Linked DNA regions of Prochlorococcus marinus CUG1415. The protein of the gene in region 2 binds, or shares a complex with, the protein of the main gene of each other region. Links are inferred from orthologs where the notes say so. Each region holds a gene or a part of one and is shown on either strand. Other genes may lie near its edges. The genes, in order: carB and carA.

Region 1 (4,164 bases), 130 kb from region 2 along the record:
GAGTTTTCTCAATTAACTCCTTCAATGCTCCGCCAAGACTTTTATAAGCATTTGGGATACTGTATCCAAATCTACAAGCAAGATCTATAGCTCTTTCATCAGCAAAAATAGCATCTTGGAGTTTTTTTTCAGAATTATTTTTTATATATAATCGATAGCCTGCAAAACTTGATAAACCAAGAGCAAGTAATAAAAGTAGCCCATCTTGTACCCACAACTCCCCTATCGCTCCTCCAAGCCCTATAGCAAGAGCAGCCATTTCCCATCCATCTCTAGGAATTGTGTCATTTTGAATTTTTCCTACTTCGTGCCAAAATAATAAATTTCTGTGGTCAATTGCAAAGTTATCCCATTCATCTAAATCTATTTGTATTTCTACTTCGTCACGACCAATTTCCTCAAGCGTTATTAAAGGTGGGTCTATAGCAGCAGCAGCTTCAATAAATACCCAACTTTCATTCTCTGGAGGCAACAAACTTTTAAGTCGCTGAAGTTCGCTCATAAATAATTAATTTCTTTCAATACTATAGAAACAAATGTTGCTTTTCAAGTAACTTGATTAAAATCTGATGATTTATAAGTAGCATGAAATAAATGAACGTTTTAAATTATGCCTCAAAGAGGTGATCTTAAAAAAATTCTAATTCTAGGTTCAGGCCCGATTGTTATAGGACAAGCATGCGAATTTGATTACTCTGGCACTCAAGCTTGTAAAGCTTTAAGAAAAGCTGGTTATGAAATTATCTTGATAAATTCAAATCCGGCATCAATAATGACTGACCCTGAGATCGCTAGCAAAACATATATTGAACCATTGACTCCTGAAATTGTCTCTCAGATCATTTTAAGAGAAAAACCGGATGCAATTCTTCCCACCATGGGAGGTCAAACCGCTTTGAATCTTGCCGTTAAGTTATCAGAGTTAGATTTCTTGAAAAAAAATAATGTTGAGTTAATTGGTGCTGACTTAAAAGCTATTAATAAAGCTGAAGATAGAAAGCTGTTTAAAGAATCGATGGAAAAAATAAATATAAATGTTTGTCCATCTGGTATAGCATCTAACTTACATGAAGCTAAAGAAGTATCACAAAAAATTAACTCTTATCCTCTTATAATAAGGCCTGCATTTACTTTAGGTGGTGTAGGAGGTGGAATAGCTTTTAACCTTGAAGAATTTATCGAATTGTGTAAAACAGGTTTAGAGGAAAGTCCAAGTAATCAAATATTGATTGAAAAATCACTTATTGGATGGAAGGAGTTTGAATTAGAGGTGATGAGAGATACTGCAGATAACGTAGTAATAGTTTGCAGCATTGAGAATTTAGACCCAATGGGTGTCCATACTGGAGATTCGATTACTGTAGCTCCTGCGCAGACTTTAACAGATAAGGAGTATCAGAGATTGAGGGACTTGTCATTGAAAATTATTAGAGAGGTAGGCGTTGAAACCGGAGGAAGTAATATTCAATTTGCAATAAATCCTACTAATGGAGAAGTAATTGTAATAGAAATGAATCCTCGCGTGAGTAGATCCTCTGCTTTGGCCAGTAAAGCAACTGGATTTCCCATAGCAAAGATTGCAGCCTTATTATCGGTTGGCTTCACACTTGATGAGATTATTAACGACATTACAAAAAAAACACCTGCATGTTTTGAACCTTCAATTGATTATGTAGTTACCAAAATTCCTAGGTTTGCCTTTGAAAAGTTTAAAGGTTCGTCAAATACCTTAAGCACTGCCATGAAATCCGTAGGCGAGTCAATGGCAATTGGTCGCTCTTTTGAAGAATCATTTCAGAAAGCATTAAGGTCCTTAGAAGTAGGTGTTTTTGGCTGGGAATGTGATTTGCTAGATGAATTTAAGAGCGAGAATCAAATAAAGAATAGTTTAAGAAACCCCACATCGGAAAGAATTCTCATAGTTAAAAAAGCTATGGAGCTAGGGAAAACTAATTCTTTTATTCAAGAAGTTACTAATATAGATTTATGGTTTATCGAAAAATTACGTCATATCTTTGATTTTGAAAATGATATTTTGAAAGGGAAAGAACTTCATGATCTAGATAGAGATTTAATGCTAAATGCTAAACAATTAGGCTTTTCAGATCAGCAGATAGCTAAGTTAACTAATTCTGATTTTTTTGAAGTAAGAAGATATAGAAAAGAATTGAATATATTACCAATATATAAAACTGTTGATACTTGTTCCGCAGAGTTCTCATCCTCAACTCCTTATCATTATTCAACATACGAGGAGTCTTTCTTTAATTTAAATGCTCCAACTTTTGATAGCGAAATTTCGCAAAATAAAGAATCAGAAAAAATCATGATTCTTGGAGGAGGTCCAAACAGAATTGGTCAGGGAATAGAATTTGATTACTGTTGTTGTCATGCGTCATATCAAGCTTCTACAAATGGTTACAAAACAATAATGGTTAATAGTAACCCTGAAACTGTATCAACTGATTACGATACTAGCGATATTTTATATTTTGAACCTGTAACTTTGGAAGATGTACTCAACATAATAGAAGCTGAAAATCCTTATGGTTTGATTATTCAATTTGGTGGGCAAACCCCGCTGAAATTATCATTACCTTTATTTGAATGGCTTAAATCTAATTATGGGGTTAAAACTGGATCAAAAATTCTTGGGACTTCTCCAATCTCTATCGATTTAGCTGAAGATAGGGAGGAATTTACAAAAATACTTGAAGAATTAAGGATTAGGCAACCTTTAAATGGAATAGCGCGTAATCAAAATGAAGCACAAACAGTAGCAAAAAATATTGGATTCCCATTGGTTGTAAGACCCTCCTACGTTTTAGGAGGAAGAGCAATGGAAATTGTTAAAGATGAGAAGGAATTATCGAGATACATCTCTGAGGCAGTCAAGGTATCGCCTGATCATCCAATCCTTCTTGATCAATATTTGAATAATGCCATTGAGATAGATGTTGATGCTTTATGTGATGCAGAAGGTTCAGTTGTAATAGCTGGTCTAATGGAACATGTGGAACCTGCAGGGATTCATTCTGGCGATTCAGCTTGTTGTTTACCATCCATCTCTCTTTCAACATCCACATTAGAGAAAGTAAAGAACTGGACTAAATTAATTGCAAAAAGATTAAATGTTGTTGGTTTAATTAATTTGCAATTTGCAGTTACTAATTTAAATAATAATGAAAACAAATTATTTATTCTTGAGGCAAATCCAAGAGCTTCTAGAACGGTCCCATTTGTTTCAAAGGCCATCGGTAAACCTGTTGCAAAATTAGCTACCCAGTTAATGCTAGGCTTTAGATTAGAAGATATTAATTTTACCAAAGAATTTTCTCCAAAATATCAGGCAGTAAAAGAAGCTGTGTTGCCTTTCAAAAGATTTCCTGGATCTGATACCCTCCTTGGTCCTGAAATGAGATCTACTGGAGAAGTAATGGGTTTAGCTGAAGATTTCGGAATTGCTTATGCTAAATCGGAATTGGCAGCAGGAAATGGTGTTCCTACTGAGGGAGTAGCTTTTTTGTCTACTAATGATTTAGATAAAAAAAATCTTGAAGAAATTGCTAGGGAATTGTTGACTTTAGGATTTAAATTAATCGCAACGAAAGGTACAGCCTCATTCTTGGTTGATTTAGATATTCAAGTTGAAGAAGTGCTAAAAGTACATGAAGGTAGACCAAATATAGAGGATCTAATTCGTTCGGGGCTTGTTCAATTAATAATAAATACTCCTATAGGATCGCAGGCTCTTCATGATGATGCATATCTAAGACGTGCTGCTTTAGAATATAATATTCCAACTTTTACAACGATACCTGGAGCTAAGGCAGCCATTAAAGCAATCAAAGCGTTGCAAAGTAATAGAATTGATATTTACTCTCTACAAGAAATCCATAATTATTAAAGCTTTACTATAAGTTTTTTAGTTTTTCTCTTAATTGATTAGCTAGAGAGTTTCGACTAATTGAAAGTAATTTCAAAGTATCTTCATGCATCTTAAGTTGTGTTTCCGCTATTTGTAGTCCTTTTATAGATTCTTTTATGTCATCAGAAAGTTCATTTATCAAATATTTCTTTCCTTCAAAGGTTAAAACTGGTTTGGAAGAATCATTTGTGTTTTCACTCATGGATTTAACTTTTTAATAAATAAGATAGAGTTAT
Region 2 (3,329 bases):
TATTTTTTGAAGAATTTGTATTTTTAGAGAAAAAATTAGAATTAGAATTTTTTTTATATTGTTTACTATTTTTTTCAAAATAATTTTTTTTAGATGAGTTTTTCATAGATTCTTTAAATTTTAATTTTCAAGATATTCAAAAATAGTTGATAATCTTTTAGGATCTTTTAAAAATAACCAACCGATAAGAGTTTCAAAACCAGTTGCTCTTGAATATATAGTGGGGTCTGAGGACTTTGGGTATCTCTTTATTTTATTTCTAGCACGTCTAATTAAATCTATTTCATTCTCATTTAGTAAATGTTCAATTTCACTTAAACATTTAGATTGAGATTTAGCTTTTACTTCGTTCACTACTGATAAATGGAGTTCTTTAGATTTCAAAGGGAAATGAACATATCTTAGTCTTTGATGAAGTTCCCATACCGAATCACCAAGCCAAGCAAGTTGAATAACACCTATTTCTTTAGGCGATCCATTTGGAACCAAGTTTTGAATCCAATAATTCAATCTTTTAAATAAGTTAATGCCTCTTCAAGACAAGACTTTAAGTTAAGAAAATCGCCTAAACGAACAAGTTTAATTGTTTGAGCAACTCTCGAATTACCAACAACTGAGAAACCTAACTTTAACTTTTTACATTCTTTAGCAGTCTGAACAAGAGCTCCAAGACCTGAAGAATCTAGAAAATCAATTTTTGTAAGATCAATAACGAATGGAAGTTCATTTTTTAAATTATTTTTAACAAAAGTCTTAAATTGTTTTTCTGAGAAAGCATCAAGCTGTCCTTTAAAAGTAAAAACAATAATATTTGTTTTTACCTCTAGGGTTCCTCTTAAAGAAACCGTTAGCTTCTGGAAATCTTCTATGATCTAATCCCTCCAAAGAATTAATGTTTCAAATGTAATAATCAAATCAAATCAAAAGAAAACAATATGTCAACATCTTTCTAACATTAGAGAAACAAATTTTCCAAATAAATAATCTGAGTCATGTGGTCCAGGTGCTGCTTCTGGATGATATTGAACACTAAATATTGGCTTATTATTAACTTCTAATCCTGCGACAGTATTATCGTTAAGGTTGTAATGAGTTATTTTGACTATGTCCTCTGATAGAGAATTAGGGTCAAGAGCAAAACCATGATTCTGACTAGTTATCTCAATCTGATTATTCATTCCACAAGGATGATTTAGACCACGATGACCAAAAGGTAGCTTATAAGTTGAACCTCCTAATGCCAATCCAAATATTTGATGGCCAAGACAAATTCCAAACATAGGTATTTCACCATGTTCAATAAGTGATCTAGCTAAATCTATACCTTCAGTCACAGAAGAAGGATCGCCTGGACCATTTGAGAAGAATATCCCATCAGGCTTATAAGATAGGACATCATTTAAAGAAGATTGGGAAGGTAAAACTAAAATTTCACAACCATGGGAGACTAGTCTATTTAAAATTGATTTTTTTATACCAAAATCAATTGCTATTACTTTTAATTTATTAGGATTTTCAGAGCATCCTTTTCCGACATTAAAATCTGTTTCTGTAGGATTTCTCCATAAATATTTTTGCTTTGTTGAAACTAATTTAGATAAATTTAATCCTTCCATTATTGGCGTTTCATGTACCATTTTTAAACAACTTTCTACAGTTCTATTTTCAGAATCAAGAACTCCATTCATAGAGCCATTAGATCTTAAAATTTTAACAAGAGCCCTTGTATCAATTCCATAAAGTCCTATGATATTTTTTTTCACTAACCACTGATTAAGATTCTCTAGAGATCTCCAATTACTATTATTGGTTGAATAATTTCTAACAATTATTCCTTTAACACAAATACTTGATTCTGAATCTTCAAGATTAATACCAGTATTTCCAATTTCTGGATAAGTGAATGTTAATATTTGGCCATAGTAACTTGGATCAGTAATGACCTCCTGATATCCGGTCATTCCAGTATTAAAGACTATTTCCCCAACAGCAGTACCCGGAGCTCCAAAAGAAAATCCAGGAAATATAATCCCATTACTTAAAACTAATTTTGCGTTTTTCTTATATGGATTACTCATCAATTTAAATTTAATTCATCTGAGGATAAATAAGTTTTTAATAGTAAAAATTTTTTCCAAGGAGTTCCTTGATTAATTGAAAATAAAGCTTTATTAAAGCCTTCATGCAAATCATCCTCAATTCCTGCTGCCCAGAGGACTAATGCAGCATTTAAAGCAACAACCTCTTTATGCGATTTTGTCCCAGAACCATTTAAAACAGATTTTAATATGTCCTCGTTAGAGTCTTCATCGGATACAACAAGCTTATCGTTTGAAATATTTTCATGATTAAAATCTGAGATATTTATTTTTGAAAAACGTAATTTTCCTTTTTCAACAAATACCAATTTATTATCTCCTTGAAGTGAAGCTTCATCAAGCCCGCCAGAACCATGAACTACTATTACTCTATTCATTCCCATATTCAATAGTGCACTTCCCATTGGCTCCAAAAGATCCTCAGAAGCGACACCTAATACTTGAGCATTAGGTCTTAAAGGATTTACCAATGGTCCAAGTTGATTAAATACAGTTCTTATTCCAAGGGCCTTTCTCAATGGAGCAAGTTTAATTAAAGATTTATGCCACACAGGAGCAAACAAAAAAGTTATTCCAATTTCATTAACGGCAGAGATTATTTTTTCTAGTGAACAATTTAAATTTAAACCAAGATTCAATAAAACATCAGCAGATCCAACTTTCCCACTAGCACTTTTATTCCCGTGCTTAGCAATTTTTACACCACAAGATGCCGCTACAAATGCTACTGCAGTTGAAATATTAAAGGTATTAGCCCCATCACCTCCAGTTCCACAAGTATCAACCATATACAAATTCGGTCTTGCTACTGGCAATTGGCAAACATTTAAGAGTTCCTCAGCCATAGAAGACAATTCAACTCCTGTACAACCCTTAGCTCTTAAAGCGCTCAAAAAAGCTCCTGTTTGAACATCAGATATTTCATCATTAAGCCATCTTTTCATTAACAATCTAGAAGTTAAATCACTAAGGTTTCCTCCATCCAACAAAATATTTAGGATCTCGGGGTTCGAAAGGTTAGAAGGCATTTATTTATTTATTTGTTTATTTATAAAAGAATAATTTCGAGATAACATTCAATTTGAAGCATCAAAACCTGAACCAACTAAATCTTTATTTGTATTAGAAGGTCTAAAGCTTTTTGACCAAATTATTTTTGTTTTTGAAAAAAGTTGATTTTTAGTAATATTCCAAAATTTTAAAATTTTTTCAATATCATTTTTAATGTCA

The links.
Region 1: the proteins of carA (region 2) and carB are in contact, whole or in part, in a solved structure (PDB 1KEE), measured with the Escherichia coli proteins. The link is inferred for Prochlorococcus marinus CUG1415 from one-to-one orthologs.

What each region holds. Positions count from the first base shown.
Region 1 is NZ_JAAORL010000001.1:925,393-929,556, reverse strand. Bases 273-4,107 are described here. They hold carB (carbamoyl-phosphate synthase large subunit), read left to right. Parts: upstream 273-610; coding sequence 611-3,907; downstream 3,908-4,107. Other genes in these bases: HA143_RS05235 (DUF6447 family protein), read right to left, coding at 3,915-4,107; HA143_RS05245 (DUF3318 domain-containing protein), read right to left, coding at 273-502. In the rest of the region: more of HA143_RS05245, read right to left, coding at 1-272; more of HA143_RS05235, read right to left, coding at 4,108-4,130; HA143_RS05230 (ABC transporter ATP-binding protein), read right to left, coding at 4,161-4,164. UniProt on the Escherichia coli protein: Large subunit of the glutamine-dependent carbamoyl phosphate synthetase (CPSase).
Region 2 is NZ_JAAORL010000001.1:799,493-802,821, reverse strand. What follows is about bases 9-3,008. They hold carA (glutamine-hydrolyzing carbamoyl-phosphate synthase small subunit), read right to left. Parts: upstream 2,079-3,008; coding sequence 939-2,078; downstream 9-938. Other genes in these bases: trpD (anthranilate phosphoribosyltransferase), read right to left, coding at 2,078-3,008; HA143_RS04585 (STAS domain-containing protein), read right to left, coding at 507-869; HA143_RS04590 (Mini-ribonuclease 3), read right to left, coding at 121-510; rlmB (23S rRNA (guanosine(2251)-2'-O)-methyltransferase RlmB), read right to left, coding at 9-106. Outside these bases: more of rlmB, read right to left, coding at 1-8; more of trpD, read right to left, coding at 3,009-3,127; HA143_RS04570 (DUF3288 family protein), read right to left, coding at 3,176-3,329. UniProt on the Escherichia coli protein: Small subunit of the glutamine-dependent carbamoyl phosphate synthetase (CPSase).